One region of the Acidovorax sp. JHL-9 genome, then DNA from elsewhere that is predicted to be linked to it. Evidence: predicted binding sites of a transcription regulator. Region 1 holds the regulator's gene; each other region holds the start of a gene.
What was found. Region 1 encodes NrdR, which represses ribonucleotide reductase genes. Its sites were predicted from a motif close to CACNANATNTNGTG; they were not measured.

Region 2: a site for NrdR is predicted at 1,626-1,639, ahead of K225_RS0119660 (ribonucleoside-diphosphate reductase subunit alpha). Genes of this name have one in related genera too.
Region 3: a site for NrdR is predicted at 1,967-1,980, ahead of K225_RS0101935 (ribonucleoside triphosphate reductase). Genes of this name have one in related genera too.

Annotation. Positions count from the first base shown of each region.
Region 1 is NZ_AUEX01000019.1:24,547-27,821, reverse strand. Features, by position in the region: gene K225_RS0113075 (lytic transglycosylase domain-containing protein) at 1-291, shown strand, start outside; ZMP/ZTP riboswitch at 486-638, shown strand; gene glyA (serine hydroxymethyltransferase) at 676-1,920, shown strand; gene nrdR (transcriptional regulator NrdR) at 1,939-2,388, shown strand; gene aroC (chorismate synthase) at 2,811-3,275, opposite strand, start outside.
Region 2 is NZ_KE384507.1:116,834-120,108, reverse strand. Features, by position in the region: gene K225_RS0119660 (ribonucleoside-diphosphate reductase subunit alpha) at 1-1,532, opposite strand, end outside; gene ampD (1,6-anhydro-N-acetylmuramyl-L-alanine amidase AmpD) at 1,904-2,524, opposite strand; gene K225_RS0119650 (sigma-54 dependent transcriptional regulator) at 2,508-3,275, opposite strand, start outside.
Region 3 is NZ_AUEX01000002.1:65,383-68,657, forward strand. Features, by position in the region: gene K225_RS0101925 (isovaleryl-CoA dehydrogenase) at 1-891, opposite strand, end outside; gene K225_RS0101930 (glycine zipper family protein) at 1,025-1,711, opposite strand; gene K225_RS0101935 (ribonucleoside triphosphate reductase) at 2,014-3,275, shown strand, end outside.

The DNA of each region.
Region 1 (3,275 bases):
GCGTTCGATCCGGTCACCAACCTGCGCGTCGGCGTGAAGGTGCTGCAGGAATGCATAGCGCGGGCCGGATCGGTGGAAGGCGGACTGCGCTACTACGTGGGTGCGGCCAATCTGCCGGATGACGGTGGCTACGCCGCCAAGGTGCTGGCCGAGCACTTCCGCTTGCGCCAGGTCGCTGGTGGACGTTCTGCCCCCATGAACCCACCCGCCACCCTGTCAACCCAGGCCCCGGCCCGCACCACCCCCGTCACTGCGCCTGAAACCGCTGGCGACAAGCTCGCTTTGCTGTAAACGCCTGTTCACGATCTCCCAGGGGTCGCGCAGCGGTCTTTGCGCGAGGGGATGCCAGGCGCGGTGTGCGGCCAATAGTCCCGCTCTTGGCAAGCGCCGCAACGCCGCAGACCGCCCGCAAAGACCGGAGCGAAATCGGGCGACAAGGCCGCCCCGGATGCTGGCATGGGCGCCAGGTGCTGGTCGGCTACACTAGCGACGTACGCGACTGGCGATAGGCGCGGCTTCCCACAGGGGGCCGCCGCTGACGTGGAAACCAGCAAGGACATGCCCCTTGCGAACCACTAGGGAGCGTGCCGCAAAGGCTCAAAACCTTCTGTGTTCCGCCGTTCGCCTGGGCAGCCCCTGCTTCAAGGGACACAAGTTCATAGGACTGCCAATACCATGTACGACCGCAAAACTCTTGTCGAGCAAACCGATCCCGAACTCTTTGCCGCCATCCAGGCTGAAAACAAGCGCCAGGAAGAGCACATCGAGCTGATCGCCAGTGAAAACTATGCTTCGCCCGCCGTCATGTGGGCGCAGGGCACGCAGCTGACCAACAAGTACGCCGAAGGCTACCCCGGCAAGCGCTACTACGGTGGCTGCGAGCATGTGGACGTGGCCGAGCAATTGGCCATCGACCGCGTCAAGCAGATCTTCGGCGCCGAGGCCGCCAACGTGCAGCCGCACTGCGGCGCCTCGGCCAACGAAGCCGTGTTCCTGGCCTTCCTCAAGCCCGGCGACACCATCATGGGCATGAGCCTGGCCGAAGGCGGCCACCTGACGCACGGCATGCCGCTGAACATGTCCGGCAAGTGGTTCAACGTAGTCTCCTACGGCCTGGAGGCCAACGAAGCCATCGACTACGACGCGATGGAGAAGAAGGCCCACGAAACCAAGCCCAAGCTCATCATCGCCGGTGCCTCGGCCTACAGCCTGCATATCGACTTCGCCCGCTTTGCCAAGGTGGCCAAGGACGTGGGCGCGATCTTCATGGTGGACATGGCCCACTATGCCGGCCTGATCGCCGCCGGCGTGTACCCCAACCCCGTGCCGCACGCCGACGTGGTCACCTCCACCACGCACAAGAGCCTGCGCGGCCCGCGTGGCGGCATCATCCTGATGAAGGCCCAGCACGAGAAGGCCATCAACAGCGCCATCTTCCCCGGCCTGCAAGGCGGCCCGCTGATGCATGTGATCGCGGCCAAGGCCGTTGCGTTCAAGGAAGCACTGCAGCCCGAGTTCAAGGCTTACCAGGAACAGGTCGCCAGGAACGCCAAGGTGGTGGCCGAGACGCTGACCGCACGCGGCCTGCGCATCGTGAGCGGCGGCACCCAGAGCCATGTGATGCTGGTGGACCTGCGCGCCAAGGGCATCACCGGCAAGGAAGCCGAGGCCGTGCTGGGCGCCGCCCACATGACCATCAACAAGAACGCCATCCCCAACGACCCGGAAAAGCCGATGGTGACCAGCGGCGTGCGCATTGGCACCCCCGCCATGACCACGCGCGGCTTCAAGGAAGAAGAAGCCCGCATCACGGCCAACCTGATTGCTGACGTGCTGGACAACCCGCGCGACGAAGCCAACATCGCCGCCGTGCGCGCCAAGGTCAATGCGCTGACAGCCCGCTTCCCGGTCTACGGTTAAGTCCGGCGCGCTGCTCCAATGAAGTGCCCCTTCTGCAGCCACCAGGAAACCCAGGTGGTCGAGACCCGGGTGTCGGAAGACGGGGACTTCATTCGCCGCAGGCGCCAGTGCGGCGCCTGCGACAAGCGCTTCACCACCTACGAGCGGCCGGAAGTGAACTTCCCGGCCATCGTCAAGAAGGATGGTCGCCGCATCGAGTACGAGCGCGGCAAGCTCCTCGCCTCGTTCAACCTGGCCCTGCGCAAGCGGCCCGTAAGCACCACCCAGATTGACAGCGCCATCGAGCGCATTGAGGAAAAGCTGCTCAACCTGGGGCAGCGTGAAGTGCTTTCCAGCCGCATCGGCGAACTGGTCATGCGCGAATTGAAGAAGCTCGACAAGGTGGCCTACATCCGTTTTGCCAGCGTGTACCGCAGCTTTGAGGACATCGACGACTTCCGCGCGATGGTCGATGAGGTGCGCAAGTAAATTGCGCCAGATTGAGAGCGTTTGGGCCCAAAGTGCTTACGCACCAGGCACTACAGCTATCACTTAAATAGCAAATCGTGGACCGATGGCATCACCACGGAACCCGGGCAGTGGGTCTTTCCACACGGCACTTCACCATAAGAGCCTGTTGACGATCTCGGAGAAAATCGCGTTGGAGCGCCATCGGGATGAGTGGATGCCTTGGATGCGCCGCATGGGCTCGCGCCCATGCCGGCAGCCGGGGCGCCAACACTCCAAGTACATCGGCCCGATTTCACTCCAACCCTTCGGGCAATTGCCTTGCCGGGCGGTCTGCCGCGTTGGGGCGCTTGTGGATAGCCGGACTATCCACTGCGCACCGCACCTGGCATCCCATCGCGCAAAGACCGCTGCGCGACCCCTGGAAGATCGTCAACAGGCTCTTACAGCAATGAAGCCCGAATGGGCGGCACGCTGGCCACCACATCGGCACACTGGGCGCGGTGGCGCAGGGCGTGGTCCATCACCACCAGGGCCAGCAGCGCCTCGGCAATGGGCGCGGCGCGGATGCCCACGCAGGGGTCGTGGCGCCCCTTGGTGATGACCTCGGCGCTGTGGCCGTGGATGTCGATTGATTCGCGCGGGCTGATGATGGAACTGGTGGGCTTGATGGCGATGCTCACTTCCAGGTCCTGCCCGGTGCTGATGCCGCCCAGCACACCGCCTGCGTGGTTGCTGCGAAAACCGCCGGGGCTCATCGAATCACCATGCGTGGTGCCGCGCTGGGCCACGCTGGCAAAGCCGGCGCCGATCTCCACGCCCTTGACCGCGTTGAGCCCCATCATGGCGTAGGCGATGTCGGCATCGAGCTTGTCGAACAGGGGTTCGCCCAGGCCCACCGGCACGCC
Region 2 (3,275 bases), on a different contig from region 1:
CCAAACAGGTCGTGCAGGTCGGGCACGTTGGAGGGCGAGAACAGCGTCCAGGTGCCCTTTTCCATCACGCGGCGCATGAACAGGTCGGGAATCCAGTTGGCCGTGTTCATGTCGTGCGTGCGGCGGCGGTCATCGCCGGTGTTCTTGCGCAGTTCCAAGAACTCCTCGATGTCCAGGTGCCAGGTTTCCAGGTAGGTGCAGACCGCGCCCTTGCGTTTGCCGCCCTGGTTCACCGCCACGGCCGTGTCGTTGACCACCTTGAGGAAGGGCACCACTCCCTGCGATTCGCCGTTGGTGCCCTTGATGTGGCTGCCCAGGGCGCGCACGCGGGTCCAGTCATTGCCCAGGCCGCCGGCAAACTTGGACAGCAGCGCGTTTTCCTTGATCGACTCGTAGATGCCATCGAGGTCATCGGGCACCGTGGTCAGGTAGCACGATGACAGCTGCGAGCGCAGCGTGCCGCTGTTGAACAGCGTCGGTGTGCTGGACATGAAGTCGAAGCTGGAGAGGATTTCGTAGAACTCGATGGCGCGGGCTTCGCGATCGATTTCGCCCAGCGCCAGGCCCATGGCCACGCGCATGAAGAAGGCCTGGGGCAATTCGATGCGGGTTTTTCTGACATGCAGGAAATAGCGGTCATACAGGGTCTGCAGACCGAGGTAGTCGAACTCAAGGTCGCGCTCGACCTTGAGCGCGGCCCCCAGGCGCTGCAGGTCGTACTGCAGCAGGCGTTCATCAAGCAGGTCGTTTTCCACGCCCTTGCGGATGAACTGGGGGAAATAGTCCACATAGCTCTGTGCCATTTCGCTCTGGGCGACGTCTTTGCCCAGGACTTCCCGCACGATGGTGTGCAGCAACAGGCGCGCCGTGGCATAGGTGTAGTCCGGATCTTTCTCGATCAGGGTGCGGGCGGCGAGGATCGAAGCCTTGTACACCTCTTCCATCGGAACCCCGTCGTACAGGTTGCGCATGGTTTCCGCCACGATGGGCAGGGCCGACACATCCGCTCCCAGGCCGGTGCAGGCCGACTCAATGAGGGACTGGAGGCGGGCCTGGTCCAGAACGACGCGTTCGCCGTTGTCCAGCACATGCAACTGGGGTGCCGCTGGCGTCTGCTCTTCGCTTTGCCGGGCGCGCTCCTGGGTGCGGCGTTCGCGATAGAGCACATAGGCCCGTGCAATTTCATGGTGGCCACTGCGCATGAGGCCCAGTTCCACCTGGTCCTGGACGTCTTCTATGTGGAAGGTGCCGCCGCCAGGACGCGAGCGCATCAGCGCACGGGTCACATTCTGGGTCAGCGTATCCACCACTTCGCGCACGCTGGCCGATGCAGCGCCCTGCGTGCCATGCACCGCCAGGAAGGCTTTCATCATGGCGACGGCGATCTTTTGCGGCTCGAACGGGACGACGGCGCCGTTGCGCCGGATGATCTGGTAATGCGTCAGCACGTTGGCGGATGCGCCACTGTGTGCTGGCTGCGCTTGCGGGGGGGCTGCGAGGGGGGCGGCGGGGGTGTTCAAAGCAGCTTGCATGGGGTTCCTCTTCTGTGGGCTGTCTGGGATGGGCTGACGGACTGGAAAGGCTGTCACGGTGCCCGGATGGGGCACGGCGTTCAATCTGTTGCACACTAGCTATGGTGTGTCGATAGTGTTCAGGACACTACCGGTAGTGTACAGCCGGGAAAACCCTTCTCTCCTGAAACCATCCGTGGCACGGTTGTTCGGCAGGGTATTGACAAGTCCGGAGAGCCGCGTATCGCCGGCATTTCATGACCCGGATCAAGCAATGTCGGGCCGTACAGGCGGTTTTTCAGTAGCAGCCCGCGTGGGCATTGCGTCCGATTTTTTTTTTCACTTTGTCGTGAGCGCGTTGCAAGGAGTGATGCTGGCTCGCGACAGCCCCTTCATGGGCCGGGCGGCGGCGCGTTGCGAGTGCCGATCGGAAACCGGGCGAGAGGCCACCCAAGCAGGTTCTGCAGCCGCGACCAGTCAAATCCGGCTCCTGGGTCCTGTTTGCGTCCTGGCGCGATGTGTTCGTGTCCCGCCACATGGGCAATGGGGTAGCGCTCCTGGATGTCGGCGCACAGACGGGCCAGCACCTCGTATTGCGCCGGTTCAAAGGTCTGCCCTTCCAGTCCCTCCAGCTCGATGCCAATCGAGTCGTCGTTGCATTGGGCGCGCCCGCGGTAACTGGATTGGCCGGCATGCCAGGCGCGCTGGTCGCAGTCCACAAATTGCCAGAGGGTGCCGTCACGCGCTATGAAAAAGTGCGAAGACACCTGCAGCCCCCGGATGCTTTGGAAGTAGGGGTGGGCGTCCCAGTCCAGCGTGTTGGCAAACAGCCGTTGCACCGCCCCGTTGCCATAGTGTCCCGGCGGAAGGCTGATGGAGTGGACCACGATCAGGTCCACGGCGGCGGTGCCGGGGCGCAGGCCAAAATTGGGCGACGGCTGCCGCAGGGCGTCCCGATGCCAGCCTGCGTTCCACAGGTCCGGGGCAGGAGACCCGTCAGGCAAGGTCGTCATGCACGTCGTTGTCGTTCGGCGCGGCAATGTTCAAGCGGGCGATGCGGTAGCGAATCTGGCGCAGGCTGATGCCCAGCCGCGCTGCCGTGGCAGTCCGGTTGAAGTTGGCCTCACGCAGTGCACGCACCAGGATCTCCCGCTCCTGCTGATCCAGCCAGGCCTGAAGATCACTGGGCAGCGGGGTGCAGGGGGCCGGCCCGCTCGTCGCCGGGGTGCCCGACGGCGGGGGAGCGGCGGGCGCTGGCGAGGCGGGGCGGAGCGGCCGGTTGCCGAAGGCCTCGGCCGTGGACGGGGCGCACTCCACATGCAGTTCTTCCCCGTCAGTCAGTGCCACGGCCCGGTGCAGCAGGTTTTCCAGCTCGCGCACATTGCCGGGGAGGGGGTAGCTGGCGATGGTGTTCAGCGCTCGCTCCGTGAGCATCGGGGGCTGGATGCCTGATTCGTGCGCAATGCGGGTCAGCAAGGCCGCGCACAAGGCGGGCAGGTCCTCCCGACGCTCGCGCAGCGGCGGAATGACGATTTCGATCACGTTCAGGCGGTAATACAGGTCCTGGCGGAACCGCCCCGACAGCACATCGGCAGCAAGGTCCCGGTGGGTGGCACTCACGATGCGCACGTCCACGGTTTCCTCCTGGGTCGAGCCCAGGGGGCGCACGCTGCGCTCCTGGATGGCGCGCAGCAGTTTCGATTGCATCGCCAGGGGCAGATCGCCAATTTCGTCCAGAAACAGCGTACCCCCGCGTGCGGCCTG
Region 3 (3,275 bases), on a different contig from region 1:
GATGGTGGGGATGCCGCGTCCTTCCTCACCCATCAGGATGCCCCAGGCATCCTCGAACTCGACCTCGCTGCTCGCATTGCTGCGGTTGCCCACCTTGTCCTTGAGGCGCTGCACGATCACCGCGTTCTTGCTGCCGTCGGGCCGCCAGCGCGGCACGAAGAAGCAGGCGTGGCCGCCCTCGGCCGTGCGCGCCACCACCAGGTGCGCATCACACATGGGCGCCGAGAAAAACCATTTGTGGCCGCGCAGCAGGTATTCGCCACCGCGCCCGCCGGTACCCGAACGCAACGGCGTGGCCAGCGTGGTGTTGGCGCGCACATCCGAGCCGCCCTGCTTTTCGGTCATGCCCATGCCCAGCCAGATCGCGCGTTTTTGCGCCAGCGGCACATCGCGTGCGTCGTAGTCGTTGCTGAACAGCGGGGCCTGCAGCTGCGCCCACAGCGTAGGCTCTTTCTGCAGCACCGGAATGCTCGCCGTGGTCATGGTGGCCGGGCACAGCGTGCCCTGCTCCACCTGGCCATGCAGATAAAAACCCGCCGCCCAGGCGGCCCAGCGGCCGGGTTGTGTGTCGCGGAACGGCAGGGCGACCAGGCCCTGCCCACGGTACAAGGCCATGAGTGCGTGCCAGCTCGGGTGGAACTCCACGCTGTCGATGCGCCGCCCGCGCGGGTCAAAGCCATGCAGCGTGGGCGTGTGGCGGTTCGCCGCCTCGGCCAGGCGCCAGGTTTCTTGCGCACCCAGCTGCTGGCCGTAGGCCGACAGCTGCGGCCGCGCCCAGAGTGCGCCCGCACGCTCCAGCGCTTCGCCCAGGGCGGTGTCGGTGCCGAGCAGGTTGAAATCGGCCAGTTCGTCGAACTGGTTGAAAACCTCGTGCGTGCGCCAGGCGGTCATGGTGTGGGCCTCTTTCGTCTATCTTCGGGCGGCCACCATGATGTCCGGGAAGCAATGGCCAGGCAAGGTGCACGGGGGTGTGCGGTGCGTGTGTGAAAGATTCTGATAGCTCTTGGGCAGCACACCACGCACTTCAGCGCAACACCCTGCAATTGCCGAACTCGCAGCGGATCGCCAGCGCATCGCCGTTGGTGCAGGCCACGCTGTAGGTCTCGAACCCCGGGCCCTTGGCCGCCAGCGATGCCAGCGGCTGTTCGCTGCACGACTGGCTGCGCGCCAGGCGCTCGGCGCTGAAGGCGTCGGAGCCAATCTGGCGGGGCAGTGCCGGCGCGGGCGCGGGGCGCCATGGCCCCGGTGGGGGTGCGGCTGCCACCGGGCCGTGCCCCCGTGTCGCCATGCAGGCGGCCTCGGTGCGCTGGCGCCGTTCCAGCGCCTGCAGCCCCTGCGTGGCACCCAGCACGCCGCCCACGGCGGCCCAGTCGCGCACCGTGTCGTGCCCGTAGCCCAGGCCCCACACCAGCGCGGCCGTCACCAGGGCGCCCTGTACCAGGCCGTCCAGCGTTTCAGCCACCACGCCCACCTGCGCGGCGTGCTGCCTGCAATAGTCCAGGTCGGCGCCGTAGCGGGCGCTGGCACTGTCGTCGGGCGCCCGCTGTGCGGGCATGTCCGGGCTGTGTGCGGCGCAGCCGGCGAGCACCAGGGCGATCAGGCCGGTGCACAGTCCTTGCGGCAACGCTGGCAGGGCGCGCCTGCCGCCTTCCAGCCGTGGGCCACGGCCCATCACGGCGGCGATGGCGACCGTGGCGTGGGGGTTGTGCATGGTGGTCATGTCGTAGGTGGACGTCAGGGGGGGGGGAGGCGAGGGCGTTCGCAGGGGGTGTCAAGGCGGCAGTATGTACCAGTGCCCGTGTCGGCGTCACTCCGCCATGCGTCCGTGGCCAAGCTTGCAGAAGGGGTTGTTCAAGGTCCATCACGCGAAGGCGCTGCAGCGGCAGAACGCGCTTTTCAGGGGACTGGCCATGTCCGCTGTTTGTGCTTTATCAAACTATAGGTAGTGTTTGATGGGTATCGTGCACACCATAGGTAGTGTTTAAACCCCTTTTTGACGGATTGTGAAAAACCATGGCGTCCACCCTTGTCACCTTGCCCCGCGAAGTCGTTCTGCGCAGCGGGCAGCGCGCTCCTTTTGACGCCGAACGCATCCGTGCCGCACTCGCCAGCGCGGGCCAGGCATCGGGCGAATACGGCGCCGAAGAGGCGGCCCTGCTCACCGCGCAGGTCACCAAGGTGCTGGTCCACCGCTTCCACGGCGAGGCGCCCACGGTGGAGCAGATCCAGGACGTGGCCGAGCAGACGCTGATCGCCGCCAACCACCTGGCCACGGCGCGTGCCTACATCGTCTACCGCGAGCAGCACGCGACCTTGCGCGCCGACAGGCAGACGCTGGTGGATGTGGAAAGCTCCATCAACGAATACCTCACGCGGGCCGACTGGCGCGTGAACGCCAACGCCAACCAGGGCTACTCGCTGGGCGGGCTGATCCTCAACGTGGCGGGCAAGGTCACGGCCAACTACTGGCTCTCGCATGTGTACACGCCCGAGATCGGCGAGGCGCACCGCAATGGCGATATGCACATCCACGACCTCGACATGCTCAGCGGCTACTGCGCGGGCTGGTCGCTGCGCACCCTGCTGCACGAGGGGCTGAACGGCGTGCCCGGCAAGGTGGAGGCGGGGCCGCCCAGGCACATGAGCTCGGCCGTGGGGCAGATCGTCAATTTTCTGGGCACGCTGCAGAACGAGTGGGCGGGCGCGCAGGCGTTCTCGTCGTTCGACACCTACATGGCGCCCTTTGTGCGCAAGGACGGCATGGACTACGCGGCCGTGCGCCAGTGCATCCAGGAGCTGGTCTACAACCTCAACGTACCCTCGCGCTGGGGCACGCAGACGCCGTTCACCAACCTCACCTTCGACTGGACCTGCCCCGACGACCTGCGCGAGCAGGTGCCCGTGATCGCGGGCGAAGAAATGCCGTTTGCCTACGGCGACCTGCAGGTGGAGATGGACCTCATCAACCGCGCCTACATCGACGTGATGACCACGGGCGACGCCAAGGGCCGCGTGTTCACCTTCCCCATCCCCACGTACAACATCACCCGGGACTTTCCGTGGGAGAGCGAGAACGCGCAGCGGCTGTTCGACATGACGGCCAAGTACGGCCTGCCGTACTTCCAGAACTTCATCAACTCGGAGCTGGAACCGAACATGGTGCGGTCCATGTGCTGCCGCCTGCAGCTGGACCTGCGCGAGCTCTTGAAGCGCGGCAATGGCCTGTTCGGCAGTGCGGAGCAGACGGGCAGCCTGGGCGTGGTCACCATCAACTG